4 regions of the Blastococcus sp. SYSU DS0552 genome follow, and region 1 is predicted to be linked to each of the others. Evidence: riboswitches for the same ligand, from Rfam matches in the RefSeq annotation. Region 1 holds a riboswitch; each other region holds the start of a gene.
The links. A riboswitch is a leader RNA that binds a small molecule or an ion and turns the genes downstream of it on or off. The one in region 1 is predicted to bind cyclic di-AMP.

Region 1 (6,994 bases):
TCGAGGAGCACGGCTACGCGTCGGCCACGCCGGTCGCCCCCCCGGAGGGCGGGGGAGCGCCCTTCCTCGACCTCGCGGCGGGCTACGTCCAGCGCAGCCTCGCCGGCCTGCCGCAGCAGGGGCGCCGCACACCCTGGCGGCTGCACCAGAACTACCTGCGGGACGTCGCCATGATGCGCCGGGGCTCGCTCGAGGACGAGGGCATGACCTTTCAGCCGCGCGTGCCCGCAGCCGCCCACGCGGATCGGGTCGTGGCCTGATGGGGCCCTACGCCTTCGCGGGCGGGACGGCGGTCGTCACGGGCGCCGCCAGCGGGATCGGCGAGGCGCTGGCCGTGCAGCTGGCCGACCGGGGCAGCCACCTGGTGCTGCTGGACCGCGACGCCGACCGGCTGGCGGCGGTGGCCGGTCGGATCGCCGCCGACCACCCGGCCCTGCGCGTGGCGACGCACGTCGTGGACCTGGCCGACGACGAGGCGACCGCGCGGGTGGCCCGGACGCTGGTGGCCGAGCACCCCGAGACCACGCTGCTGGTCAACAACGCGGGGGTCGCCCTGGGCGGTCGCTTCGACCAGATCGGGCTGGCGGACTTCGAGTGGGTCCTGGCGGTGAACCTGCGCGCCGTCGTCCGCCTCACCCACATGCTGCTGCCCGTGCTGAAGACCCACCCCGGCGCCCACGTCGTCAACGTCTCCAGCGTCTTCGGCATCTTCGCCCCGGCCGGGCAGGTCGCGTACGCGACGAGCAAGTTCGCCGTCCGGGGGTTCAGCGAGGCGCTCCGTCACGAGCTCGCCGACGACGGCATCGGCGTCACGGTCGTGCACCCGGGTGGGATCCGGACGCGGATCGCCGAGAGCGCCCGCACCGGCGCGGGCGTCTCGGTGGAGGAGTACGAAAAGGGGCGGGCGCAGTTCAGCAAGCTGCTGCGGATGCCGCCGGAGGACGCCGCCGCCCGCATCGTGGCAGCCGTCGAGCGCCGCCGCCCCCGGCTGCTGATCGGCTGGACCGCCACGGTGCCCGACGTGCTGGTCCGCCTGCTGCCCGGCACCTACTGGCGGCTGATCGCTCGCCGGGCGACCGCGGCGCGGCCGAGGGGCTGAGCACCGGGAAAAGGGTTGCCGGTGGCAGTAGAACGGGGACGTGACCGACCCCTCCTGCCGGATCGTCGAGCTCGGCCCCGACGACGACCTCTTCCCCTCCTGGTGCGAGGTGTGGGCCGCCTCCGGCCGGGCCGCCCGGCCGCAGGACCCGCCCCGGCCGGCGCAGGAGCACGTCGCGCTGGGGTGGGAGCTCGTCGCGCCCGGTGGCTCCCGGGACGGCACCCACCGGGCCGCCCTGGTGGACGGCGCGGTCGCCGGCGCGCTCCGGCTGATCCTCCCGCGCAAGGACAACCCGACGCTGGCGGTGGTGGACCTCGCGGTGCACCCGGCCTCCCGGCGCCGTGGCCTCGGGAGCGCGCTGCTGGCCGAGGCCCGGGTACTCGCCGCCGCGCACGGCCGCAGCTCGCTGGTGAGCGAGGTGGACGAGCCCGGCCCCGGGGCGCCGGGCCGCGCCTTCGCCGAGCGGCACGGCTGGTCCTGCGACCTGGTGGAGACCCGCCGGGAACTGGTGCTGCCGGTCGACGAGGACCGGCTGGGGGCGCTCGAGGCCGCGGCCGGCGCCGGGTACGAGATCGTCACCTGGCGGGACCGCACCCCGGACGCGCTGCTGGCCGACCGGGCGCTGCTGGAGCGGCGCATGACCACCGACGCACCCCACGGCGATCTGCCGGTGGGGGAGGAGGAGTGGGACGGGGACCGGATCCGCGAGTACGAGCGGACCCACGTCGCCCGGGGCCGGACGGTGCTCAGCGCGGGCGCGGTGATCGGCGGCCGGCTGGTCGGCTTCACCGACCTGCAGATCCCGCTCGCCCAGCCGGCGCTCGCCCACCAGGGCGGCACGCTGGTGCTCCGTGAGCACCGGGGGCACCGGCTCGGCGCCCGGATGAAGGCGGCCGTGCTGCGGGAGCTGGCAGCGGGGTTCCCCGGCGTCCGGCGGATCAGCACCTACAACTCCGAGGGCAACACGCCCATGGTCGCGGTCAACGAGGCGCTGGGTTTCCGCCCCGCCGGCGCGCTGTCGTCCTGGTCGACCCGCCTCTGAGCCGGGCGGTCCCACCGCCCCGGGTCGCGTGCGGTTGACTGCCGGGGTGGACCGTTCCATCCCTGCGGAGTTCGTCCGCGCCCACACCCGGCCGGTCCGGCCGGACCTGGTGCCCGAGGTGGAGCTGCTGGTCGCCGCCGACGTCGTCGCCCTGTGGGAGGCGATGGAGACCGAGCACGGGCGCACCTCCACGGACCCGCCGTTCTGGGCCGCGGCCTGGCCGGGCGGCCAGGCGCTGGCCCGCCACGTGCTCGACCACCCCGGCCTGGTGGCCGGGCGCACCGTGCTGGACCTGGGGGCGGGCAGCGGCCTGGTCGCGGTCGCGGCGGTCCTGGCCGGCGCGACCGCGGTGCTCGCCAGCGACGTCGACCCGTTCGCGCTGACCGCGATCGCCGTCAACGCCGAGCGGAACGGCACCTCGGGCATCACGCCCGCCGGCGACGTGCTCGGGGGCGAGCCGCCCGACGTCGCGGTCGTCCTCGCCGGCGACGTCTGCTACGACCGGGAGATGACCGACCGGGTGCTGCCCTTCCTCGAGGCGGCCCGGGCCGGCGGTGCCGAGGTGCTGATCGGTGATCCCGGGCGGGTGTACCTCCCCGAGGACCGGCTGGAAGCGCTGGCGGTCTACGACGTGCCCGACACCGAGCCGTCGCCCACCGGGCCGGTGCCGGTGCGCCGGACCACGGTCTGGCGGCTCCCCTGACGGTCACCTCCCGTTCCTTTTCCCGCCAGGGGATTGTCACGAACGGATAACGCTGGTTACCGTGGGTCCCGCCCGGCCGGTCGTTCTCTCCCCATCCGGGGGAGGTCCGCCGGGCGCCGCCGAGTCGCCCGCCGAGGGCGAGCCGGGGACCCACCGAAGTACTGGGGTGAATCGCGCGCCGGGGCACGTCCTGGCGCGGGTAGGGCCGCTTCCCGCCCGAATCCGTCAGCTAACCCGGTAGGCGGCACGACGGAAGAAACGGAGAGCCGCCGCATGGCGAGCCTGCGGGCCCACCTTGCACGGAACCGCAGCCGGTACGGAGCCTCGCGCGCGCCTTCCCCGCGCTGAGCGCCCGGGCGTACGCCCGACACCGCTGCCCCTCGACCATCCCCGCAGCAGTTCCCGCCGCCGTCGCCGGCCCTGCCGCCCCCTGCCCCTGGAGCAGTTCCTCCCCATGAACCTTCGCGCCACCTCGATCACCCGTGCTCTCCGCCCCACGACCGGGCGCCGTTCGACGAAGACGGTCCGCCGTTCCGCGCTGCTGCTCCTGGCGGTCGCCGCGGCAGGCGGCCTGCTGGCCAACGGCGTCGTCGCCGACGAGCCGGTCGCCCAGGCCGAGCCGGAGCTGGCCTCCGTCAGCGTCGCCGAGCAGCTCGGCATCACCGACGAGACCCCCGCGCCCGACGTGACGGTGGCCGCGGCCGACACCCTCGGCCAGCTGGCCGCGAGCCGCAGCGAGCGCGCGGCCGAGCAGGCCGCCGCGGCGGAGGCGCGGGCCGCGGCCGAGCAGGCCGAGCTGGACCGCCGTGCCGCCGAGGAGGCCGCCCGCCGCGCCGCCGAGGAGGAAGCCGCGCGCAAGGCCGCTGCCGAGGAGGCCGCCCGCAAGGCCGCTGCCGAGGAGGCCGCCCGCGTGCAGGCGGCCCGGGAGCAGGCCGCCCGCACCCCGGCGCCGGCCGCACCAGCCCCGGCCCCGGCCCCGGCCCCGGCCCCGGCTCCGGCTCCTGCCCGGAGCGCTCCCGCGCCGGCCGCCGCGGCCCCGGCCGGCTCCTTCCAGGAGTACGCGATGGGCAAGCTCGGCGGCTCGGGCAGCGAGTTCAGCTGCCTGGAGAGCCTGTGGGGCAAGGAGAGCGGGTGGAACCCGAACGCCCAGAACCCGCGGAGCACCGCCTACGGCATCGCGCAGTTCCTCGACTCCACCTGGGCCGGGACCGGCATCGCCAAGACCTCCGACGGCTACCGGCAGATCGACGCCGGCCTGATCTACATCAACAACCGCTACGGCTCCCCGTGCGGCGCGTGGTCGCACTCCCAGGCCACCGGCTGGTACTGAGCGGGCCTCTGCCCCCGCCCCTCGCCCGCGCGGGGCGGGACCCTGCGGCGAGGCCGTTCCAGCACGTCACCACGCTCGGGGTGGTCTTCGGACGGGGGCGTCCCCGCTGAGGCATTGGAGGCTTTACCTGCGTCGTCGGCCCCGAGGACGCAGGTAGAGCTTCCAATGCCCGGGGTCGGCTCAGCGCAGCCGAGCCTCGGCTCCAGGCCTAAGGTCGGTGCAGCGTGCACGGAGGGGGAGCGATGACCGAGGCCGACGACGCCGACCGGACCACCCCGCAGAGCGGGATCGTCGGGCGGTCGATCGACGAGTTCGTGAACCAGCTGCGGTTCTTCTCCGACCGCGCCCGTAACCTCGCCGGGAATGCGACGTCCCGCCTCCCGCTGCCGGCCCTGCCCAGCCCGCCCGGGGCGATGTCGGCGGCCCAGCTGCGCGCCGTCAAGGAGATGGTGACCGCGCAGCGCACCTCGATCGCCGCCATGCGCGCTCAGCTCGACGCGTTCGACCAGCAGCTCGCCGTCTTCGAGCGGATCCTCGACCCCCTGGTCGAGTGGAGCACGACCTGGGCGCGGCTGGAGGAGGCCGTCGGCGACATCGTGCGCCGGGAGCCGCCCGTCGAGCAGTGACGGTCAGCCCGCCAGCGACCTGACGAGCAGCACCGCGCCGGAGAGCAGGCACAGCACCAGGGCGGCGCGGCGCATGGCCGGCAGGGCCAGCCGCCGGCGCAGGGGTCCGGCGAGGAGGAAGCCGGTCAGCACGAACGGCACCAGCCCCGCACCGGTGAGCAGCCCGCCCCCGTCGAGCTCGCCGCCGGCGACCAGCACGCCGAGGGACAGCAGCGTCGTCCCGACGAAGAACACCGACAGGTTCGCCCGCTGGGCGGCCGGGGTGGGCGCGCGGTAGGTGACCACCAGGGGCGGTCCGGGCGTCGCCGCGACAGTCGAGAGCGTCCCGGAGGCGAAGCCGGCGACGGTGAGCGCGCGCCGCCCGCCCGGCAACCGCACCCCGGCGAGCGACGCGCCACAGGCGAGCAGCACGACGACAGCAACCGTTATCCCCAACAACCGGCCGTCGATGACCTGCACCAGCCCCAAGCCGACGACAACGCCGGGGGCCGAGGCGAGCATCGCACCGCGGAGGTTGTCGAGCTCCAGTGCGGACCGTTCGCGCCACACCACCGGCAGCAGCGCGGTCAGCGTGCCCACCAGCAGCGGGCCGGGCACGAGAGCGGGCTGCACCAGCAGCACCAGCGGTCCGGCGAGGAGGCCGAAGCCCATGCCGGTCGCCGTCTGGACGACGGACGCCACCAGCACCGCCAGGCCGCACGCCAGGAGTGCGAGCGGGTCGGTGGCCAGCTCCACGCTCAGTAGCCGTCGTCCTCGTCCTCCGGCGGACGACGACGGAGCAGGCCGGTGACCGAACCCACCCGGCTCTGCGCCTGGCGCAGCCCGTGGACCAGGGGCATGAGGTCGTCGTGGATCCGGCGCAGCGTCTCGGGCACGGTGTCGACGGCGGGGTCGTCGAGCACGCGACCGACCCGCTCGATGCCGGGGCGCAGCGCCCGCACCGGCTCCTCCAACTCCTCGAGCAGGCTCTCCAGGCGTTCGGTGATCCGCTGCGCGGAGGCGATCGTCTCCCGGGCGGACGTGGTGGCGGCGGTCAGCTCGCGGACCGTGCCGTTGAGGTCGGCCAGCGTCCGGGGGAGCTGGGAGAGCGCCTCGGTCTGGGCCTGCAGCAGCGCGAGCAGCTCGCCGAACCCGGGGATGCGGGGCATGCCGAGACCGCGGAAGGGATCCACCTGGCAACCGTCGGCGACCGGTGCCGCGGGCGCAACCCGGCGACCGGGCGTAGCGCCGGCGACCGGCCGCGCCGGGCGGTGGGGACCCTTGCGCGCGGTCGATCAGGCGGCGTCGGTGAACGCGACGCGCGCCCACCGGTCGAGCGCCAGCAGCTGCCAGGCCCGCTGGACGAGCGGAGGCGCGTCGCGCAGCTCCACCCGGACTCCGGCGTCGGCCAGGGACCGGGCCCAGCGGGCGATCGCCCGGCAGCCGGCCACGTCGGCGAACCGGAGCCCGGAAAGATCCAGGGGGCAGGCGTCGCCCTCGATCGGGACGGCCCCCAGAATCCCCGCCAGCCGCTCCGCGCAGGCGACGTCGAGGTCCCCGACCAGCGCAATCCCGTACCGGTCGACGTAGGCGCGGAAGGCCGGCGGCGCGGACGGTGCGCTGAGCTGCGCCGCCGGGCGCACGTGGTCGCACCCCCGCGGCGACGCGCCCTCGCTCAGCGGAACGTGCGCGTGCATGTGCACAGCGTAGGCGCTTCGGGGGCGGCGGGCCAGGCCGAACGGCTCACAGCGCCTTGAGGATCGCCTCCACCTGCTCCCGGGCGTCGCCGAAGAGCATCCGGCTGTTGTCCCGGAAGAACAGCGGGTTCTGCACGCCGGCGTAGCCCGTGTTCATGGACCGCTTGAACACGACCACGTGCTCGGCCTCCCACACCCGCAGCACGGGCATGCCGGCGATCGGGCTGGTGGGGTCGTCGGTGGCGGCCGGGTTGACGGTGTCGTTGGCGCCGATGACCAGCACCACCGAGGTGTCGGCGAAGTCGTCGTTGATCTCGTCCATCTCCAGGACGACGTCGTAGGGCACCTTGGCCTCGGCCAGGAGCACGTTCATGTGCCCGGGCAGGCGCCCGGCCACCGGGTGGATGCCGAAGCGCACGTCGACGTCCTGCGCACGCAGCTTGCGGGTCAGCTCGGCGACGGCGCTCTGCGCCTGGGCGACCGCCATGCCGTAGCCCGGGGTGATGACCACCGACTTC
Region 2 (6,994 bases), on a different contig from region 1:
GCCCGCCACGAGCACGCCGGCGGAGACCGACCCGCGGTGAGCGGCCTCGCGGTCGACGACGCGGCGTGGCGCAGCGCGTGGCGCGGGCGTTCGCCCGGGGACAAGCTGCTGCTCTGCGCCGGCCTCGTCGGCTGCGCGCTGGTGCTGCCCGCCTGGCCGGGCAGCGTGCTCGTCGGGCTCACCGCCGTCGGGCTGGCCCTCGGCCCGGCCCGGGTGCCCGCCCGCACCTTCGGCCGGGCGATCCGCTGGCCGCTGGCGTTCATCGCGATCGGTGCGCTCACTGCGGTGGTGTCCGTCGGCGACGGCGGCATCGGCTGGGCCCCGGACGCCGCCGCGCAGGCCGGCTCGCTGGTCGGGCACGCGGTCGCCGGCAGCGCCGCGGTCCTCCTGCTGGCCACCACCACGCCGATGTCGGACCTGCTGCCCGCGCTGCGTCGGCTCCGGGTACCGGCCGCGGTCGTCGAGGTGGCGGGCGTGATGTACCGGCTGCTGTTCGTGCTGCTCGACAGCCTGCACACGATCCGCGAGGCGCAGACGGCGCGGATGGGCTGGTCCTCACCGCGCCGCTCCTACCGCTCCGCCGGGCTGCTCGCCGCCGGGGTGCTCACCCGTTCCTGGGACCGCGCCCGCCGGCTGCAGGAAGGCCTGGCCGGCCGGGGCATGGAGACCGACCTGCGCGTGCTGCCCGAGGTGCTGCCGTCGTCCCGGCTCTTCCTGGCCACCGCGCTCACCGGCCTGGCGGGGATCGTCGCGGTCAGCGTGGTGGTGGCATGAGCCACCGGACCCTCGGCGCCACCGGGCTGGTCGTCGGCTACGAGCGCGGCCGCCCGGTCCTCGACGGCGCCGACCTCACCGTCCCCGCCGGCCGGCGGCTGGCCGTGCTCGGGGCCAACGGCTCGGGCAAGACCACGCTGCTGCGCTGCCTGTCCGGCGCGCTGGCGCCCGTCTCCGGCGCGGTGACCGTGGACGGGGTGCCGCTGGAGCACACCCGCCGCGGCCTGCGGCAGCACCGGCAGACCGTCCAGCTGGTGCTGCAGGACCCCGACGACCAGCTGTTCTCCGCTTCCGTGGCGCAGGACGTCTCGTTCGGCCCGCTCAACCTGGGGCTGGACGAGGACGCGGTGCGCGCGCGGGTGGCCGAGGCCCTGGACCTGCTCGCCGTCGACCACCTCGCCGCCCGGCCCACCCACCAGCTCTCCTACGGAGAGCGGAAGCGGGTGGCGATCGCCGGTGCGGTGGCGATGCGGCCGTGCGTGCTGCTGCTCGACGAACCCACCGCCGGGCTCGACCCCTCTGCGGTCACCGAGGCGCTGGCCGCGCTGTCCCGGTTGCAGGAGCACGACTCCACCGTGGTGATGAGCACCCACGACGTCGACCTGGCGCTGCGCTGGGCCGACGAGGTGGCCGTCGTCGTCGACCGCGCGGTGGTGCAGGGCGCCCCGGACGACGTCCTCGGCGACGGCGAGCTGCTGGCCCGCGCGCGGCTGTCCCGCCCCTGGGCGCTGGAGGTCGGCGGCCGGCTGCGCGAGCTCGGTCTGCTCCCCGAGGGCCCCCTCCCCCGGGACGCCGCCGGGCTGCTGGGCGCCCTGCCCGACCGTCCCGGCGTGCCCACGTGAGGACCGTCGGCATCGGGCTGTCCTCCGGGGTGAGCGCCGCCGAGGTGCTCGCCGCCGTCGACGCCGTCCTCCCCCGGCCGCCCGGGCCGGTCCGGCTGGCAACCCTGGACACGCGCGTGCGCGAGCCGGGGCTGGTGGACGCCGCCGCCCGGCGCGGCTGGCCGCTCGCCGGTCACCCGGCCGAGGCGCTGGCCGGGGTGCGCGTGCCCACACCGTCCGGCGCGGTCGCCGACCGGGTGGGCACCCCGTCGGTCGCCGAGGCGGCGGCGCTCCTCGGGGGCGGGGTGCTCGAGGTCGGGAAGACGGTGCGCGGCCGGGTGACCGTCGCCGTCGCGCGGCCGCCGGACCCGACCGCCGACCCGCACCGGACCACCCCCACCGATGCAGCAGGAGGACCCGTGACCACCCAGCCCACCGGCGACAGCGTGCACCCGGTCGGGCTGCGGCTGGCCGGCCGGCGCGTGGTCGTCGTGGGCGGAGGTGCGACCGCGCACCGCGGGGTGACCGGCCTGCTCGCCGCCGGCGCGGAGGTGACGGTGGTCAGCCCGGGCCTGACGCCGGCGCTGGAGTCGGCCGCCACCGCCGGGCACCTGGAGTGGTGGCCGCGGCGCTACGCCGCCGGGGATCTCGCCGGGGCGTGGTTCGCGCTGGCCGCGACCGGCGATCCCGACGTCGACGCCGCGGTGGCCGGGGACGCCGACCGGCACCGGATCTTCTGCGCGCGGGCCGAGGGCCCGGGGCCGGCCAGCGCCGAACTGCCGGTCACCGGCCGCGCCGGTGACCTCGTGCTGGCGGTGCACGACGCGGCCGATCCCCGGGCGGCGGCCGGGCTCCGCGACGCGGTCCTCGCCGGGGTCGCCGACGGCACCCTGCCGGTCCGCCGGTCCGACGGCGGACCGGGGCGGGTCGTCCTCGTCGGTGGCGGCCCGGGTGATCCGGGGCTGATCACCGTGCGCGGCCGGCAGGCGCTGGCCACCGCCGACGTCGTCGTCGCCGACCACCTCGGCCCCCAGCCACTGCTCGCCTCGCTCCCCCCCGAGGTCGAGGTCGTCGACGCCTCCAAACTGCCGCGCGGCCGCTCGATGGCCCAGGAGACCATCAACGACCTGCTGGTCACCCACGCCCGCGCCGGCCGCCGCGTCGTCCGCCTCAAGGGCGGGGACCCCTTCGTCTTCGGCCGCGGCTTCGAGGAGGTGCGGGCCTGCACCGAGGCAGGCATCCCCGTCGAGGTGGTGCCCGGCATCACCAGCGCCGTCGCCGTCCCCGCCCTCGCCGGCATCCCGGTCACCCACCGCGGCCTCACCCACGAATTCGTCGTCGTCTCCGGCCACCTGCCCCCCGGCCACCCCCAGTCACTGGTCGACTGGGCCGCCCTCGGCGCACTGCGCGGCACCCTCGTCGTCCTCATGGGCGTCGACACCGCCCCCGCCATCGCCGCCGCCCTCGTCGAGCACGGCCGCGCACCCGACACCCCCGTCGCGGTCGTCACCGACGGCTCCACCCCCACCCAGCGGTCGCTGCGCACCACCCTGGCCGACCTCCCGGCCACCCTCACCGAGCACGCAGTCCGCCCCCCGGCGGTCTGGGTCGTCGGCGAGGTGGTCCACCTCACGTCAGCCGACCGCGGGCGTGTCACGGCGCGTCGGTGACTGCGCGTGAACGCCCGCCGGACGGTCGGCCACGGTGCTGGACGAAGTCGTCCCCAGGCATGGTGATCCGCCGGATCGGCACCTAGCGTGGGCCCGTCCGGACGGACCCTCTCGTCACTCGACCCGTGACAGCCGCCCGGACGCCGCCGAACCACCCGCCGGATCCGTCCGGCACCCGGACCGGGGACCCAACGCACCACCTGGGGTGAAGCGACGAGCGGCCCGCACGGGCCGTCCGCCGCCGGGCGACTTCCCGCCCGAACCCGTCAGCTAACCCGGTAGGCGGCCGTGGAAGAAAGGAAGACCCGCCGAACATGGCGAGTTCGCTCAGCCCTGCCCACCGCCGCATCACCGGACGGCGGGCCCTGCTGGCCCTCGTGGCCGCCGGTGGCGTCGTCCTGGCGCCGCTCCCCGCCGTCGCCGACCCCGAGCCGGCCACCTCCCAGGAGGCCGCGGACCTCGTCGCCGCCCGCGCCCACGACCTGGAGGTGCTCACCGAGCGCTTCAACGAGACCCGCGAGCACCTCAAGGCGGCGCAGGCGTCCGCCGACGCGGCCGCCGAGGAGCTCACCGCCGCGCAGGCCGCCCTGGCCCAGGCGCAGGACCGCGTCCGCACGGTGGCCCGCAGCGCGTACACCGGTGACCGGCTGGACACCGTGACGGCGATGCTGACCAGCGGCTCGCCCACGGAGCTGATCGACCGGGTCGGCCTGCTCGACACGATCGCCGCCCACAACAACGGCGTGCTCGGGGAGGCCCGGACCGCCGGCGAGGACGCCGAGCGCGCCCGTGCGGACGCCGAGCGGGCCGCGGCGGACGCCCAGGCGCAGGTCGACCGCGTGAACGCCGAGCGGGCGCGCCTCGACGAGGAGATCGCCGTCTACCAGGCGCACTTCGACCGGCTGAGCGCCGAGGAACAGCGAGCCTCCCGCGCCGCCGCCGAGCGGCACGCCGCCGAGGAGGCCGCCGCGGCCCAGGCAGCCCAGGCCGCCGAGGAGGCGCCGGCCGCCGCCCCGGCTCCCGCAGCCGCGGCTCCCGCCCCGGCCCCCGCGGCTCCCGCCCCGGCCCCCGCGGCTCCGGCCCCGGCCCCCGCCCCCGCGCCGCCCGCGCCGGTGTCCGGCGGCAGCGGCGCGGCGCAGACCGCGGTGAACACCGCCATGGCCCAGATCGGCGACCCCTACGTGTGGGCGGCCGCCGGCCCGAACGCCTTCGACTGCTCGGGCCTGGTGCAGTACGCCTACGCGGCCGCGGGCATCAGCCTGCCGCACTCCAGCCGCATGCAGTCGACCATGGGGACGCCGGTCTCCCGCTCCGCCCTGCAGCCGGGTGACCTGGTCTTCTTCTACAGCCCGGTCAGCCACGTCGGCATCTACATCGGCAACGGCCAGATGGTGCACGCCGCCACGTCCGGTGTCCCGGTGAAGGTCGCGTCGATCGACTCGATGGGCGGCTACAACAGCGCCCGGCGGATCGCCGGCTGACGACCGCCGGCTGAGACACCCGGGCGCGCGGGGCGGTCCGTCCGCCCCGCGCCCCCCCCCCCCCCCCCCCCCCCCCCCCCCCCCCGCCGCCCCCCCCCCCCCCCCCCCCCCCCCCCCCCCCCCGGGTGTCTCGTGCGTGTCGGGCCACCGCACGTGCGACGATCGCCTCTCGTGCGGGTGGGGACACGGGGCGAGCTGCCCCGCGAGGTCAGGGTCCTGGCGGTCATCGCCTTCGTCGTGGCGCTCGGCTTCGGCATCGTCGCCCCGGCGATCCCCCTGTTCGCCCGCAACTTCGGGGTCGGGACCACCGCCGTCGGGCTGGCGGTCAGCGCCTTCGCGTTCTTCCGCTTCGTCTCCGCCTTCAGCGGCGGCACCCTGGTCGAGCGGTTCGGCGAGCGGCTCGTGCTCGCCTCCGGGCTGGTGGTCGTCGCCGTCACCACCGGTCTCGCCGGGCTGGCCGGGTCCTTCCCGCTCTTCCTCGGGCTGCGGGCCGCCGGCGGGATCGGCAGCGCCATGTTCACCGTCGCGGCGCTCTCGCTGCTGCTGCGGGTGGCCCCGCCGTCGCACCGCGGGCGGGCCGCGGCCACCTGGCAGGGCGGCTTCATCCTCGGCGGCATCGCCGGGCCGGCCGCCGGCGGGCTGCTGGCGGAGCTCTCCCCCCGGCTGCCGTTCTTCCTCTACGCCGGGTTCCTACTGGTGGCCGGTGCGGTGGGCGTCGCGCTGCTGCGCACCGCCGAGCCCGACCCGGCCGCGCCCCCGGCGGGTGACGCCGCCGGCCCCGACCTCGACGCCGGCCCGGTCCGGCTGGGCAGCGCGCTGCGCTCGCGGGTCTACCTGGCCGCGCTGCTGGCCAACTTCGGCGTCGGCTGGGTGCTGTTCGGCGTCCGCAACTCCCTGGTGCCGCTCTACGTCACCGAGGAGCTGGGCCGAACCGTGGCCTGGGCGGGGGCCGGGCTGCTCGTCGGCTCGGTCGCGCAGGCGCTCGGCCTGCTCCGATCCGGCCGACTGGTGGACGGCTGGGGACGCCGGCCTTCGCTGATCGTGGGCGCGGCGCTGGCGACGGCGGCCATGGCGGTGCTGGTCCTGCCGCCCGTCCTCTGGGCCTTCCTGCTGTCCATGGCCGTCTTCGGGCTCGCCGCCTCGCTGCTCGCCAGCGCCCCGGCGGCCCTGGTCGGCGACCTGAGCGCCGGGCGGGGCGGCCGGGTCGTCGCGGTGTTCCAGATGTCGGCGGACCTGGGTGCCATCGCCGGGCCCCTGATCGCCGGCTGGCTCACCGACGTGGCCGGCTTCCAGGTGGCGTTCGGCGTGAGCACCGCGGTGCTCGCGGCCGGGCTCCTCGGTGGGCTGGCCATCCCTCGCGAGGCCCCCCGCCCCGCAACGGTGGGGGCTCGCTCCGCCTGATCCCGGCCGCCGGGCTCAGCGGCTGCGGTACAGCCGGGTGGTCAGCGGGAGGAAGACCGCGGCCAGGGCGGCGGCCACCGCCAGCGAGACGCCGATCGAGACACCGTCCGGCGCGCCGTCCATCAGCGAGCGGCACGCGGTCGCGAGCACCGAGATCGGGTTGACCTCGACGAAGGCCTGCAGCGGCCCGGGCAGGGTGGCCGGGTCGACGAACACGTTGGACAGGAAGGTCAGCGGGAAGATGCTCATGAAGCCGGCGTTCATCACGGCGTTCGGGCTCCGCATGAGCAGGCCGAGCACCGAGAAGGCCCACGACAGCCCGAACGAGAAGACCACCACCAAGGCCAGCGCCGCCACGGCGCCGGCCGCCCCCGCGTCCGGGCGGTAGCCCAGCAGCACGCCGACGACGATGATGACCGTGCCCGCCACGACGTACCGGACACTGTCCCCGAGCAGCGAGCCCAGCAGCGGCGCGGGCCGCCAGATCGGCAGCGAGCGGAATCGGTCGACGACGCCCTTGGTCAGGTCGGTGTTGAGCGAGACGCCGGAGTAGACCGTCGTGAAGAGCACCGACATGACCAGCAGGCCGGGCAGCGTGTAGTCCAGGTAGGCGCTGGTGGAGCCCGCGATGGCGCCGCCGAAGAGGTACGTGAACATCAGCAGGAACATCACCGGCGTCACGGTCACGTCGAGCAGCTGCTCGGGGACGTGCTTGACCTTGAGCATCCCCCGCCAGCCGAACGTGAGGGCCGCCGACAGCGGTCCGGGCCGCGGGGGCCGCTCGCGGCCGGCGATCGCCCGGCGGACGGCCGCGGCGTCGGCGTCGGTGGTTGTGGTCGCCGTGCTC
Region 3 (6,994 bases), on a different contig from region 1:
CCGCGGCGGTCGCGGACGACGGCTGGCGGTTCGTCGTCGCCGACGTGGCCCAGCTGGAGCCCCGGGTGCTCGCCGGGATGAGCGCGGACACCGCGATGGCCGAGGCGGCGCGGGCCTCGGACCTCTACGCGGGCATGGTCGCCGGTGGCGCGGTGGCGACCCGGGCGGAGGCCAAGCTGGGCATCCTCGGGGCCATGTACGGCGGCACCCGCGGGGAGAGCGGCCGCATGATGCCCCGGCTCGCCCGCCGCTACCCGCGCGCCATCGGCCTGGTCGAGGAATCCGCCCGGGCCGGCGAACGCGGCGAGGTGGTGCACACGCTGCTGGGCCGGGGGTCGCCGTCGCCCAGCGCGGCCTGGGCGCAGCGGGCGGACGGGCTCGGCGACGCCGCGGAGCAGGCCGGTTCCCGGGAGGACCGCGACCGCGCTCGCCGCGCCTGGGGTCGGTTCACCCGCAACTTCGTCGTCCAGGGCACCGGAGCGGAGTGGGCGCTGTGCTGGCTGGCCGACCTCCGCAACCGGCTCTGGCGGCTGGGCGGCGACGGGCCGCTGGAGACCCGGGCGCACCTGGCGTTCTTCCTCCACGACGAGGTGGTCGTGCACACCCCCGAGCACCTGGCCGACGACGTGGTCGAGGCGGTGCGCGCCGCGGCCACCACGGCCGGGCGGCTGCTGTTCGGCGCCTTCCCGGTGGACTTCCCGCTGGACGTCGCCGTCGTCCGGGCCTGGGCCGACGCCGGCTGACGGCCTGCCATACACCACCGACGGGGCAGGAGACGTGGCGCGACACGCGTCACGATCTGCGGAAGTGACCGCTTCCGCATTGTCACGACTGCATAACGACGGTTACCGTGGCGGAGCCCGGCCGATCGTTCTCTCCCCATCCGGGGAGGGTCTGCCGGGCGCCGCCGAGTCGCCCGCCGCCTTCGAGCTGCGGGCGAGCCGGGGACCCACCGAAGTTCTGGGGTGAATCGCGCACCGGGCACGTCCCGGTGCGGGTAGGGCTGCTTCCCGTCCGAATCCGTCAGCTAACCCGGTAGGCGGCACGACGGAAGAAACGGAGAGCCGCCGCATGGCGCGCCCCTGCACCGCCGCACCACCCCGCGCCCGCCGGCACCGCCGCCCCCCGGTGCGTCCCCGGACCTGACCGCACGCGCACCCGGCGTCCCGCCGGTCGCCCCCCGCCACCGATGAACCGCCGGCCGAGCCGCCGGTGCCCGGTGGCCCCGCGACCCGGCGCCGGTCCGCAGCCCGCATCCCTCGCGGTCCGCCTCGCCCGGCCGATCCCGCCGCACCAACGGAGCACCCCGAACCCATGGATCCCCGCACCACCACCTCGGGCCGTCGTGGCCCGCTCGTCCTCCGCCGTCGCCCGCCCTCGGGCCTCCGCCGTCCGGCGCTCTACCTCGGGGTCGCCGCCGCCGGTGCCCTCCTGGTCAACACCCTCGTCGGCGTGGACCCGGGCGCCCAGGCCGAGGCCGGCACCTCGCAGTCGGTGAGCGTCGCCCAGGAGCTCGGGCTCACCTCCCGCTCCGGCCCGGTCGACGTCGCCGAGGACCTCGCCCCGCTGCAGGACCTGGCGGCCAGCCGCAGCAGCCGCGAGGCCGAGCAGGTCGCGGCCCAGCAGGCCCAGGCCGCGGCCGACCAGGCCGAGCTCGACCGGCAGGCGGCCGAGGCGGAGGCCACCGCCCGCGCCGAGGCCGAGGCCACCGCCCGCGCCGAGGCCGAGGCGAAGGCTGTCGAGGAGAAGGCCGCGGAGGAGGCCCGGGCCGCCGAGCGGGCGGCCGCGCCCCCCGCCGCGGCGACGCCCACGCAGGAGGCCCGGGCCGCCGCCACCACCGCCGCCTCCGTGGCGGCCACGGCGGTCGCCCGGATCTCCAACACCGCGGGCAGCGTGAAGGCGCAGACCCAGGCCGCGGCCGACGCGGTGGTCAGCAACGTGCCCGGCGCCGCGGGGATCACCCTCGGCGGCACCCGGGCCAGCGCCGCCGACCCGGGCGGGCACCCCTCGGGCCTGGCGCTGGACTACATGGTGATGTCCGACGCCGCCCTCGGGGACGCGATCGTCGCCTACCACCGCGCCCACTGGGCCGAGCTGGGCGTGGACTACCTGATCTGGCAGCAGCGCATGCTCTCGTCCCCGGGCGGATCGTGGCAGGCGATGGAGAACCGGGGCAGCGCGACGGCCAACCACTTCGACCACGTGCACGTGAACTACAACTGACCCCGCCGCCCCGCGGCGGTGCCTAGGTGAGCCGGCGGACCACGGACAGCGGTAGCACCCGCATGGCCAGCCCGATGGGCACCCACGGCCATGCGGGGACGTAGGCCGTGGCCCGCCGGGCCTCGATGGCGGCCACCATGGCGCGGACGCCCGTCGGGGTGTCCACCATGAACCGGGTCCGCTGCTGCACGTGCTGGTTCATCTCCGACCGGATGTAGCCGGGGTAGATCACCGACACGTCCAGGCCGGGGATCCGCTCGGCCCGCAGCCCCTCGGCGAGGGACGCGACCCCGGCCTTGGTGGCGGCGTAGGTGGTCATCGACCGGCGCATGCCGCGCAGCGCCGACATCGAGGAGATCAGCACGAGGTGCCCGCGGCCCTGGCGGCGGAAGATCTCCAGCGCCGCCTCGGTCTGCGCCAGCGCGCCGACGAAGTTGGTCATCGCCGTCTCGCGGTTGGCCTCGGCCCGGCCGGTGCCCAGGGGCGCTCCCTTGCCGAGGCCGGCGTTCACGACCACCCGGTCGATCGAGCCGAACGCCGCGGCGAACGCGGCGAAGACCGTGGGCACGGTCTGGGCGTCGGTGACGTCGAGCGCCGCGGTCTCCACCCGCCGGCCGGTGGCCGGGCGGATCTCCGCTGCGAGGGCGTCCAGCCGATCGGTGCGCCGGGCGCAGAGCGCCAGGTCGTGGCCGCGGGCGGCGAACTGCCGGGCCATCTCCTCGCCCAGGCCGGAACTCGCGCCGGTGATGAGGACGGCGCCGGTGTTCATGGGTGCTCCTGTCGTTCGGTGCGGCAGGCCGCTGCGGCCGGCCGGCACGCACGGTACGAGAGCCCGCAGGCGGATCCGCGGCCGGCACCGCGGCGGCGCGTGGGGCCGGATGGGTTCCACCTCGTCGGCTCCGCCGGGGTTCAGACCCCCTCCGGGCGGGCACACCTGCAGGACGTACGAGTACGGGGGAGCGCGGAGGCGCCCTCTCGGCACCGACACGAGGGGACTCGGGAGTGACCACGGCCGGAACCAGCCGACGGTGCCTGGACGGCCGCTACCAGCTGCAGCAGCTCATCGCCGTCGGCGGGATGGGTGAGGTCTGGCGGGCGCGCGACCTGCAGCTCCACCGGTCCGTGGCGGTCAAGGTGCTGCGCAGCGAGTACGCCGACGACCCGGTGTTCGCGGCGCGCTTCCGCTCCGAGGCCCGGCACGCGGCGGCGTTGAGCCACCCCAACATCGCCGCGGTCCTCGACTACGGGGAGACGACCGCCGAGGACACCGGCGAGCGGCTGGCCTACCTGGTGATGGAGCTCGTGGAGGGGCCCCCGCTGTCGGCTCGGCTGGCCGAGGTGGGATCGCTGGACACCGCCGCCGCGCTCTCGCTGCTGCGGCAGGCGGCGGCCGGGCTGGCCGAGGCCCATCGGGCCGGCGTGGTCCACCGTGACGTCAAGCCGGCCAACATCCTGCTCGGCCGGGACGGCACGGTGAAGCTGACCGATTTCGGGATCTCGTGGTCGGCGGGGAGCGCGCCGATCACGGGCACCGGGCAGGTGGTCGGCACCGCCCAGTACATGTCGCCCGAGCAGGCCCGGGGCGAGCACGTCAGCCCGGCGAGCGACGTCTACGCCCTCGGTCTGGTCGGCTACGAGTCGCTGGCCGGCCAGGCCGCCTTCGACGGCGACAACCCGGTCACGGTCGCGCTCAAGCAGGTGCAGGAGCACCCCGAGCCCCTTCCCGCCGAGCTGCCGCCCGGCGTGCGCGCCCTGATCGACGCCGCCCTGGTCAAGGACCCGGCGCAGCGGCCGCGGGACGGCGGCGCCTTCCTGTCGGCCATCGAGGAGGCGATCCACCGACCGGCGGGGACCGCACCGGGTCGCCGGCCGCTGGTCACGCGCCCGGTGCGGGCGGCGCGCCCCCCGTCCCGGGGCACCCGGGCGGCGCCCGGGAGGGCCGGCCGTCGTCCGGCCCTGGCCGTCGCGACGCCGCTGGCGGCGTTCCTCCTGCTCGGGGGCGGCGCCCTGTGGATCATCCCGGATCCGGGTGGGGACGCGGGCGCCGGCCGGTCCGCCGGCGCCGTCTCGACCCCCTCGGCAGCCGCGGGCGTCGTGCTGGCGCCGGAGGAGTACCTCGGCCGCCCGGCCGCCGAGGTGGCCGCTGAACTCGGCGCGCTCGGGTTGACGGTGCGGCAGGAGGAGGACGCGACCGCGGAGCAGGCCCCGGGCACGGTGACCCGCCTCGAGCCGGCCGCCGGCATGCTGCTCCCCGGCGACGAGGTGCGTCTCGGTGTCGCTGTCCGGCCGGGTGTGACGGTTCCGGAGGTGGCGCCGTCGACCGGTGGGGGTGCCATCCCGGTGGGACGCCCCCAGCCCGTGGCACCTGCCCCGGAGGTGCCGGTCGCCGAGGAGCCGGTGCCGAGCGGCGCGTCGACCCGCGGCCCGGCGGAGGAGAGCGCGGATCCGGCGACGGGCACGCCCACGACGTCCCCCGGCGGGGATGTCGCCGGCCCGAGCACCCCGCCGCAGGACGGGGAGGTCATCGCCGGGCCGAGCAGCCCGCCCGACGGTGACGGGGGCACGACCGAGCCGATCACCCCGCCGGAGGACGACGGGGACACCGAGCCCAGCACCCCGCCGGAGGACGACGGGGACACCGAGCCCAGCACCCCGCCGGAGGACGACGGGGACACCGAGCCCAGCACCCCGCCGGAGGACGACGGGGACACCGGGTCCAGCACCCCGCCGGAGGACGACGGGGACACCGGGTCCACCACCCCGCCGGAGGACGACGACGGGGACGCCGGTGAGCAGACCGCCGCCCCGGAGGACGAGGACGACGACGCCCCCGCCACGGCGACGGAGCCGGCCGGCGACGAGGTGGCGCCCGCCGCCCGGATCTGACTGACCGGCACCGGCACCGGCCGGTCGGCCGGCCGTCAGAGCAGCCGGTCGAGGTCGTCCGGCCCGGGACCGGTGCCGCCGGAGTCGGGCAGGGGAGAGGTGTCGGGGACGTCGTCGTCGGGGGGCTCGGGGGCCACCGGCCCCTCGGCGTACAGGGTCTCCGGGTCCCGGGGGTCCATCTCTCGTGGCACGGATCGCGACTACCCGGCGCGGCCGGGGTGAACCCGTCGCGACGGGGCCGGCGGTTCCGGTCCCGTGCTCAGGTCCCGCAGAAGGTGCGGTAGGCGCCGAAGTCCTGCGGGGCGGGCTCCGCGTAGCGCTCCAGCCCCGGCCGCTCGTCGAAGGGGGCGGTCACCACGGACAGGAGCCGCTCCAGCGGCGCCAGGTCGCCGTCGGTCGCCGCGTCCAGGGCCTCCTCGACGAGGTGGTTGCGCGGGATGTACGCCGGGTTGACGCCGTCCATGGCCGCGGCGTCGGGGGCGAGCGCCCGCCAGCGCCCCAGCCAGTCGTCGATGCCGGCCAGGTCGAGGAACAGCAGCCGGACGCGCTCGACGTCCCCCCGCGCCGCCGACCCCAGCCCGCGGAAGAACGCCGTGAGGTCGACGTGGTCCCGGGCGAGCAAGGCCAGCAGCTCCTCGGCCAACGGCCGCACGACGGAGTCCTCGACGTCGTCGGGCAGGCCCAGCTTGGCGCGCATCCCGGCGGTCCAGGCGGTCTGGTACAGCGGGCCGAAGCGGCCCAGGGACTCGACGGCGAGGGCGACGGCCCGGTCCTGGTCGTCGGACAGCAGCGGCAGCAGCGCCTCGGCCAGCCGGGCCAGGTTCCACTGGGCGACCGCGGGCTGGTTGCCGTAGGCGTAGCGCCCGCTGTGGTCGATGGAGCTGTAGACGGTGGCCGGGTCGTAGGCGTCGAGGAAGGCGCACGGGCCGTAGTCGATGGTCTCGCCCGAGATGGTCGTGTTGTCGGTGTTCATCACGCCGTGCACGAAGCCGACCAGCATCCACTGGGCGACCAGCTCGGCCTGGGCGGCGACCACCGCGTCGAACAGGGCGAGGTGCGGGTGCTCGGCGCCGGCCGCGTCGGGGTGGTGACGGTCGATGGCGTGGTCGGCGAGGCGGCGCAGCAGCTCGACGTCGCCCAGGACGGTGGCGTACTGGAAGCTGCCCACCCGCAGGTGGCTGCTCGCGACGCGGGCGAGCACGGCGCCGGGCAGCAGGGTCTCGCGGCGCACCGGGCGGCCCGTCGCCACCACGGCCAGGGCGCGCGTCGTCGGGATGCCGAGGGCGTGCATCGCCTCGCTGACCACGTACTCGCGCAGCATCGGGCCCACCGCGGCCAGGCCGTCGCCGCCGCGGGCGAACGGCGTGCGGCCGGAGCCCTTCAGGTGCAGGTCGCGCAGCGCTCCGTCGGGGCCGGTGAGCTCACCGAGCAGGAGTGCGCGTCCGTCGCCCAGGCGGGGGGTGAACCCGCCGAACTGGTGCCCGGCGTAGCCCTGCGCCACCGGTGTGGCGCCGTCGGGGACCAGGTTGCCGACCAGCAGGCGCACGCCCTCGGCGCTGCGCAGCGATGCGGCGTCCAGGCCCAGCTCCGCGGCGAGCGGCTCGTTGAGCACCAGCAGCCGCGGGTCGGGAGCTTCCTCGGCCCGCCAGGGGACCGCTAGTTCCGGGAAGTCCCGCGCGAAGCGGTCGTCCAGGGCAACGGTGCTTACCGGCGCGGAGGTCACCCCTCCGAGGGTACGAGGATCACCGGCGGGCGGCCGGGGACGATCAGGCGCTGATGGTGTCGCGGCGCTGCAGGCGCACCCGGCGGCGCTCCCGCTCGGAGAGGCCGCCCCAGATGCCGAACCGCTCGTCGTTGGCGAGCGCGAACTCCAGGCACTCGGCCC
Region 4 (6,994 bases), on a different contig from region 1:
CGCCGCGGCCGGCACGGGGGCGGCCCTGCTGGCGGCGGTGGGGGCGATCGCGGCGGGCGCGCTGCTCGGCGCGCTCGTGCGGTGGTTCCCGGGCATCGACCGGGTGACCGCGGCCTCGGGGTGGCAGACGGCGTTCCGCTTCAACTCCTTCCTGGCGCTGGCCCTCGTCGACGACCGCGGGCCGGCCGCGCTCGCGCTGATGGGCGTCCTGCTGGGCGTCACCGTGCCCGCGGTCAACGTCCTCGCGGTGCTGGCGCTCGCGGGAGGCACCACTGCGGCGAGCGGACGCGGCGCCGTTCTCGGCGTGCTCGGAGCCGTCGTCCGCAACCCGCTGATCGTGGCGACCGTCGCCGGGCTCGCCGGCAACGCCGCCGGCCTGGTGCTGCCGGAACCGGTCGACGCCACGCTCGGCCGGATCGCCGCCGCGGCCGTGCCCATGGGGCTGCTGACGGTGGGTGCGGCGCTGCGGATCGGCGAGCTGGCCCGCCGGGAGTGGGCGCTCTCCGGCTACCTGACGGCGGTCAAGCTGCTCGCGGTGCCCGCGGCGGCGCTGGCCCTCGTGGCGCTCCTGGGCATCGAGGGCGACCAGCGCGCCGTCGTCCTCGCGTTCGCCGTCGTGCCGCCCGCCACGGCGTCCTACGTGCTGACGGCCCGCATGGGCGGCAACGGCGGGTTCGTCTCCGCGCACATCTCCCTGGCGACGACGGCCGCGCTCGGGACCGTGCCGCTGTGGTTGCTGGTAGCGGGCTGAGGAGGCGTGCGGTCCGCTAGCGTCCTGAGGCATGTCGCGGCGGCGCACGATCGCGATCACCGGCGGGATCGTCGGGCTCGCCCTGGTCCTGTCGGTCCTGATCCCGGGCAGCCCGACGCGGGTCGTCGCCCGGGGCGCCGTGCACGCGGAGTGCGTCACGTGGGTGGGCGACGAGGGGAGCCGGTCGCTGGCGGTGTACGGGGACTCGATCAGCCGCGCGGACAGCGAGCCCCGGTTCGGCTTCCACGGCGGCCGCTCCTGGTACTCCCACCTCGTCTGCTCCGACGAGTTCACCGACGGCGCGAACGCGGCCGTGGCCGGGGAGACGGCGGCGGAGGTGCTGCGGCGTCTGGAGGCCGACGCGCCGCGGGTCGACGTCCTGGTCATCCAGGCCGGCACGAACGACCTCCGCCTCGGGGTGTCGACGAGGGAGACGGTGGCGAACCTGCGCCGGGCGGTCCGGCTGGGGCAGGAGGCCGGGGGCACGGTGCTGCTGGCGACGGTGCAGCCGTGGACGGACACGGACGCCACGGCCCTGAACGCCGCGGTCCGCCGGCTGGCGGACAGGACGGGCGTCGAGCTGGTGGACTTCGCCGGCGTGCTGGGTGACCGCGACCTGACCCGGGACGGGGTCCACCCGACAAAGGCGGGCGCCCGCGCCCTGGCCGACCTGGTGGCGGAGGCCGTGACCTAGACGCCGAGCGCAGGGGCCGCGCGCTGCCCGCAGTCCGGAGAGCTCCGGACTGCGGGCAGCGACCCCATGACGGTCGGGCCTGCTCGCCGGACCCGGCGAGCCGAGCAGGTCAGCCCATCGCGTTCAGGGACGCGACGGACTCGCGCGTCGGGCCGAAGCCGATCGGGGAGTGCTGGAGGTAGTGCGTCCGGTAGGTCCCGGCCGCCGAGTAGATGCCCTGCTTGATGTAGACGGACTGCCCCTCGTACAGGTTGGCGACCCGCTCGGACAGGACCTTCTCGCCCTGGTGCCAGACCTCGATGAGGCCCTTCGCCGGGTCGGGGGACCAGATGAACCGGACGGTGTGGTCGTTCCAGGCGCCCTTGTCGATCGTGCCGAGGTTGAAGGTCCGGACGTACTGCGCGTCGCCGGCGGTCCTGCCGCCCGTGCCACCCCGGACGTCGACCATGAGGTTCTCGTTCACGTCCGACCAGAAGTGCACGTTGGGGTTGCCGGAGTTCACCGTCTGGTGCCACTGCGTGTAGATCAGGAACTGGCCGCGCTCGTCCCAGTCGAAGTCGGCCGGGAAGAACGTGGACCAGGCCCACCACTGCTCGTCGCCGGGCCGGACGTCGCCGGAGGCGGCGATCGAATCGCGGACCTCGGAGCGGAGGGTGCCGTGCGTGCCGTTCCAGCCGGTGTCGCCGCGCTGCACGGTGAAGAAGGCGGTGCGCTCCGAGCCGGGGTACGGGTTGGCCGTGGTGGTGCCGTACTGGTCCGACCGGAGGGCGTGGATCTCGGGCCAGGGGCCGGGGACCAGCGTCGTGGCGTCGTAGCCCCAGACCCGCGTGGGCTGGACGGCGGGCAACTCGGGCTCGGGCTCGGGGTCGGTCGCGGGCGGGGGCGTCGTGGTCGTCGGCGTCGTGGTCGTCCGAGGCGTGGTGGGCTCCGTGGACGGCGCCGGCGGCTCGGTGGTGGTGGGCTCGGGCGGGGGCGTCGTGGTGACCGGGGCCGCCTCGGCCGGGGTGGTCGGCTCGGCCGGCTGGCCGCCGGGGTAGATGTGCACCGGCTCCGTCCGCTCACCCTGCACCTTGGCGTGGTCCCGCGGCACGACCACGAAGGCGTACCGCGGGGTGGACAGCGGCAGCCGGGGCGACGTCCAGGCGGTGGCGCCGGTGGAGCCCACGATGCGACCGGCGGCGCCGGAGGTGACGTCGATGACGAGGTAGTCGCGGGCCCCGGGCACCCCCGTCCAGTCCAGCGAAGCCCGCTGATCGACGGCCTCGCCGGTGAGATCGGCCGGGGCGAGCAGCACGGCGGCGGCCTGCGTGTGCGATGTGACGGGCCGAGGGGCTGCCAGGACGGCGTCGGCGAGTCCGGCGCCGCCGATCAGGGTCAGGGCCGCCAGGACGGCCAGGTTGCGCTTGTTCATGGCGTCGGTCCTCAGATCAGGTCGAGTGGGGTCTGGACGAGGCGGTCGGCGGCATGGGCGCCGCCGCCGGCATCGGTCAGGACGGCGGTGGCGACGGCGAGCACGAGACCGGCCCTCGAGGAGAGCCGGGCAGGCGCTGCAGATGCCGCTCGGACGCCGCGTCCGGGGCTGCGGCGGTGGCACCACCGGTCGAACCGACGGCGGCTGAACGTTCTGTCACGCATCAATTACGCCACGTCATGAAGGCGGCGGTGCACAGGCGCGCCGGTCGCCTTCCGGCCGCGGCGCCGGTGTGGCGCACCGCTGACGCCGAGGTGCCCACACCCATTGGGAGCCGTGTCCTTGCTCACGCCGACAGGGAGGCGCGAGCGCCAGGCACGACACCGCGGGCCTGGGAGAGGTGGGGCGGGTGGGGCTCGAACCCACGACCCAGGGATTATGAGTCCCATGCTCTGACCAGCTGAGCTACCGCCCCGGACCCGCCAGCCTGCCAGACGGCGCCGCGGCGCCGCAGCCACGTCCTGGGGTCGGTGGGGCGAACTGACAAGGTCCGTTACCCCCCTGTGACATTCGGGCGATCCGCTTGTACCGTCTCTCGCGGCCCATCCGATCCCGCTCCCGAAACCCGGGGGCTCGGACGGGCCCCGCCGAACTCTGCGGCCTCACCGCCGCGGGGACCGGGGACCCACGTTCTCTGGGGTGAATCCCGCCTGCGCCACCACGGGCAGGCAGGTAGGGCATGTTCCGGCCCGAACCCGTCAGCTGACCTGGTAGGCGGATAGAGGAACGGAGACCGTCGCCTTGGCGACCTCGCACCACCTGCGCCACCACGTCCCGGCCGCGCCCGCGCGCCGGGCCCTCCGCCGCACCCGTCGGGCGGCCACCGCCGCCACCGCACTGCTGGCGCTCGCACTGCTCGGGACGTCGACCGCGGCGGCCGCGCCGGGCGACGCGCGCAGCGAGTACGACCGCGTCGAGGCGGAGGTCGCCGACATCGAGCAGCGCGTGCGCGACGCGGAGGAGCGCCTGCAGCAGCTCACCCTCCGGGCAGAGGAGGCCAGCGGCGCCGTGCTCGCCGCGCAGGCCGAGCTCGACCGCGCCCGCGAGCACGCCGACGCCATCGCCGCCGAGCTCGCCGCCGTCCGGGAGGCCGTGGCGAGTACCCAGGGTGAGGTAGCCGCCCTCGGCCGGGAGGCCTACATGGGCAGCGACAAGTCCATGAAGCAGCTGGAGATGGTGCTGCACGCCGACGGCCCGGGGGAGCTCCTCCAGCAGGCCGCGACGCTCGACCTCCTCGGTGAGGATCGCGCGCAGGTGCTCGAGGACCTGCGGGTGGCCGAGGCCCGCGAGGCCCGGCTCGACCAGGAGGCGAAGGCCGCCGTCGCCGAGCGGGATGCCGCAGCGCGCAAGGCCCAGGGCATGCAGGCGGAGGTCGACGCCCTCCTCGCGGCCGCGCAGACCGACTTCGATGCGCTCACCGCCGAGAAGGCGGCGCTGGACGAGCAGCTGCGCGAGGCGGAGATCCGCATGCTCAGCCTCCGCGGCACGGCCGACCCCGTCGCCGCCTGGTCCGAGCAGCAGGCCACCGAGCAGGCGGCCGTGGCGGCGGCTCCCGCGACCGCCGGGGCCGGCCGGCTCACCCAGGGGCGGGTCACCTCCTGCTACGGCAGCCGGTGGGGTACCCAGCACCTCGGCGTGGACATCGCCGCGCCGATCGGCACCCCGATCTTCACGCCGGAGCCCGGGGTCGTGCTGCAGGCCGGGCCGGCCAGCGGGTTCGGCCTCGCCGTCGCCATCCAGCACCACGACGGGGCCATCACCGTCTACGGGCACGTGAACCAGTTCTTCGTCTCGCCGGGCCAGGTCGTCAGCGGTGGGCAGCAGATCGCCGAGGTGGGCAACCGGGGCCAGTCCACCGGCCCGCACCTGCACTTCGAGGTGCACCTCGGTGGCCTGTACGCCAACCGGTCCAACCCGGTGCCGTGGCTGGCCCAGCGCGGCATCACCCTCGGCGGCAGCTGCGGCTGAGGCTGGTTGACGCCATCGGTCAAGATGAGCACGTGCGGACGACGGCGGGGGCGAGCCCGTGGCTGCGGGCGTGGCTCCTCGTCGCGCTGCTCGCGGCCGGCGTGGTCGCCGCCCTCGCCGTCGACGTGCCCACCCTGGCGCAGGTCCGCTCGTGGGCCGACGGCGGCGGCCTCCGGACGTGGCTGCTGCTGATCGCCGCGCAGGGGGTGGTCCTGCTCGCGCCCGTCCCACGGTCGGTGCTGGCGGCGCTGACCGGAGCGGTCCTGGGATTCGGCGCGGGCTTCGCGGTCGCCTACACCGGTGCCTTCCTGGCGGCGACCGGTGCGTTCTGGCTCGCGCGGGGCCTGGGTCGCCCGGCCGTGGAGCGGCTGGCGGGGCCGCGGCTCGGCCGCGTGGACCGGTTCTCCAGCGACCGGGGCTTCGTCGCGGTGGTGCTGAGCCGGGTGGTCCCGATGGTGCCCTTCGTCCTGGTCAACTACGCGGCGGGCCTGAGCGCCGTACGGCCGCTGACCTACGGCGTCGCCACCGCCGTCGGACTGATACCCGGCACGGTGGTGCAAGTGGGCGCCGGCGCCTCGGCCGGCGCGGTCGTCGCCTGGATGCCGACCGCCACGGTCGCCCCGGTGGTCGTCGTGCTGGTGCTGCTGCTGCTCGCTGGTGCGGCCGTGTCGAGGTACCGATCCCGCACCGGCGAGCAGGTGGGCGAGGACGCGGGTCAGCGCCCGCCGAAGAACCGCCCCAGCGCGCCGCCGGCCCCGCCCACGGTGCGGGCGGCCAGCTGAAGGATCGGTCCGCCCGGGATGCCCGGCACCTGCTGGACGATCGGCGCCAGCTGCAGGAGCCCGGGCACGTCGTGGACCTTCAGTCTGCGGCGGGCCACGGCCGGTACCGGGTTCACCCGGCCGGCGGCTGCGTCGAGCAGGAGCTCGGGGGTTGCCTCCACGGCCGGGCCCTCGACGACACCCGGCGGCACCCGTCGCACCCGCCACCCGTCGTCGTCCGCGGTGAACCCCCAGCCGCCGTCGGGTGTCACCAGGCTGACGCGGCCGGCGATGCCCGACGAGGCGGCCAGTGCGCCGGTCACGTCGGTCAGCGCCGCGAGCCCTGACTGCAACACGGGGCCAGGCGGTGGTGGCGCACCGCAGGACGCCAGGTCCAGCCCGTGGACGGCGAGCTCGTAGGCCTGTCCGAGGACGACGCTGAGCAGCGGCAGCCGGCCGACGACCGAGACCGCGGGTGCGGTGTCGAGCTCCACCGGCTCGTCGGCCATGTAGCGGGCCGTCGCCTCGCGGTTGCGGCGCAGGGCGGCCAGCACCTCCGCCCGGGAGGCGTCGCGGTGGGCGGCGGTCACCCGAGCGTTGACCGCGTCCGGGTCGGGGGGCGTGCCGGCGCCGCCGGTCCGGGCCGAGGCGATGAGGTCGGGCAGGGCGGTGTGGTCGTCCCAGCAGCCCAGGTGCACGCAGATCTCGTGGGCCCGCCACCCGGGGAGCCGGGACCGGCGGTCGAGGTCCACCGATTCCGCCTGCGCGAGGAAGGCGTCCCACGCGTCCAGCACCATCCCCGCGACCGCGTCGCGGCCCGCCTCGGCCATGCCCTGGTGTCCGCCCACGCGGAGGCCCTACCCGGAGGCCGCGCGAGGCAGGCACGGCGCACCGTGGCGCCGGTCACCCGCCCGGGTGAGCGCGCCGTCACGCGGCGGCGGGCGCGGACCGATCGCCCTTCCGTGAGCGAGACACCGGCGCGCGACCGCCGAGCGGGCTGGGGCCACGCCTGCGGACGACGGTCGCACCCGGCGGTCCCGGCCGTGCTGGTCCGCCCGCGGTCCGGCCTGTACCGAGCCGGGCGACGACGTCGAGGACCTGTGCACCGGGCCGACGTCGCCATGTACCGGGTCAAGAGCACCGGCGGCGACCGGGTGGGGGTCCTGGACTTCTGAGCCGGATGCGTCCACGCCGCGTGGCTCTAACACTACGCACCGTGGTTGTCGGCGAGAAGGACGCGCTGGTCGCAGGCGTCTGGGGGCCGATGAGCACCCCGGACGCCGACTACGGCGAGTAACGATGCTCTCGGGCGCGGCCGCTCGCGTTCCGAGCCCTCGTGGACCGGTATG

Region 2: it holds a riboswitch for cyclic di-AMP, as region 1 does, so the genes downstream of both, ACI8AG_RS00305 (C40 family peptidase) here and ACI8AG_RS18335 (aggregation-promoting factor C-terminal-like domain-containing protein) in region 1, are expected to answer to the same signal.
Region 3: it holds a riboswitch for cyclic di-AMP, as region 1 does, so the genes downstream of both, ACI8AG_RS00555 (hypothetical protein) here and ACI8AG_RS18335 (aggregation-promoting factor C-terminal-like domain-containing protein) in region 1, are expected to answer to the same signal.
Region 4: it holds a riboswitch for cyclic di-AMP, as region 1 does, so the genes downstream of both, ACI8AG_RS15025 (murein hydrolase activator EnvC family protein) here and ACI8AG_RS18335 (aggregation-promoting factor C-terminal-like domain-containing protein) in region 1, are expected to answer to the same signal.

What each region holds. Positions count from the first base shown of each region.
Region 1 is NZ_JBJHAB010000023.1:21,547-28,540, reverse strand. It holds gene ACI8AG_RS18355 (flavin-containing monooxygenase) at 1-260, shown strand, start outside; gene ACI8AG_RS18350 (SDR family NAD(P)-dependent oxidoreductase) at 260-1,099, shown strand; gene ACI8AG_RS18345 (GNAT family N-acetyltransferase) at 1,140-2,141, shown strand; gene ACI8AG_RS18340 (class I SAM-dependent methyltransferase) at 2,188-2,844, shown strand; cyclic di-AMP (ydaO/yuaA leader) riboswitch at 2,962-3,088, shown strand; gene ACI8AG_RS18335 (aggregation-promoting factor C-terminal-like domain-containing protein) at 3,299-4,174, shown strand; gene ACI8AG_RS18330 (hypothetical protein) at 4,417-4,800, shown strand; gene ACI8AG_RS18325 (TSUP family transporter) at 4,804-5,535, opposite strand; gene ACI8AG_RS18320 (hypothetical protein) at 5,538-5,972, opposite strand; gene ACI8AG_RS18315 (STAS domain-containing protein) at 6,075-6,476, opposite strand; gene pntB (Re/Si-specific NAD(P)(+) transhydrogenase subunit beta) at 6,523-6,994, opposite strand, start outside.
Region 2 is NZ_JBJHAB010000001.1:50,518-57,511, reverse strand. It holds gene ACI8AG_RS00325 (energy-coupling factor ABC transporter substrate-binding protein) at 1-40, shown strand, start outside; gene cbiQ (cobalt ECF transporter T component CbiQ) at 37-774, shown strand; gene ACI8AG_RS00315 (energy-coupling factor ABC transporter ATP-binding protein) at 771-1,616, shown strand; gene cobA (uroporphyrinogen-III C-methyltransferase) at 1,613-3,265, shown strand; cyclic di-AMP (ydaO/yuaA leader) riboswitch at 3,412-3,565, shown strand; gene ACI8AG_RS00305 (C40 family peptidase) at 3,580-4,746, shown strand; gene ACI8AG_RS00300 (MFS transporter) at 4,918-6,147, shown strand; gene ACI8AG_RS00295 (ABC transporter permease) at 6,163-6,994, opposite strand, start outside; gene ACI8AG_RS00290 (ATP-binding cassette domain-containing protein) at 6,993-6,994, opposite strand, start outside.
Region 3 is NZ_JBJHAB010000001.1:103,986-110,979, forward strand. It holds gene ACI8AG_RS00550 (bifunctional 3'-5' exonuclease/DNA polymerase) at 1-743, shown strand, start outside; cyclic di-AMP (ydaO/yuaA leader) riboswitch at 911-1,058, shown strand; gene ACI8AG_RS00555 (hypothetical protein) at 1,315-2,223, shown strand; gene ACI8AG_RS00560 (SDR family oxidoreductase) at 2,246-2,992, opposite strand; gene ACI8AG_RS00565 (protein kinase domain-containing protein) at 3,226-5,109, shown strand; gene ACI8AG_RS00570 (hypothetical protein) at 5,145-5,300, opposite strand; gene ACI8AG_RS00575 (protein adenylyltransferase SelO) at 5,369-6,832, opposite strand; gene ACI8AG_RS00580 (WhiB family transcriptional regulator) at 6,876-6,994, opposite strand, start outside.
Region 4 is NZ_JBJHAB010000014.1:96,161-103,154, reverse strand. It holds gene ACI8AG_RS15045 (AEC family transporter) at 1-751, shown strand, start outside; gene ACI8AG_RS15040 (SGNH/GDSL hydrolase family protein) at 783-1,445, shown strand; gene ACI8AG_RS15035 (heparin lyase I family protein) at 1,555-2,856, opposite strand; tRNA gene ACI8AG_RS15030 (tRNA-Ile) at 3,258-3,331, opposite strand; cyclic di-AMP (ydaO/yuaA leader) riboswitch at 3,492-3,647, shown strand; gene ACI8AG_RS15025 (murein hydrolase activator EnvC family protein) at 3,658-4,884, shown strand; gene ACI8AG_RS15020 (TVP38/TMEM64 family protein) at 4,917-5,666, shown strand; gene ACI8AG_RS15015 (maleylpyruvate isomerase N-terminal domain-containing protein) at 5,600-6,493, opposite strand; gene ACI8AG_RS15010 (hypothetical protein) at 6,608-6,820, shown strand.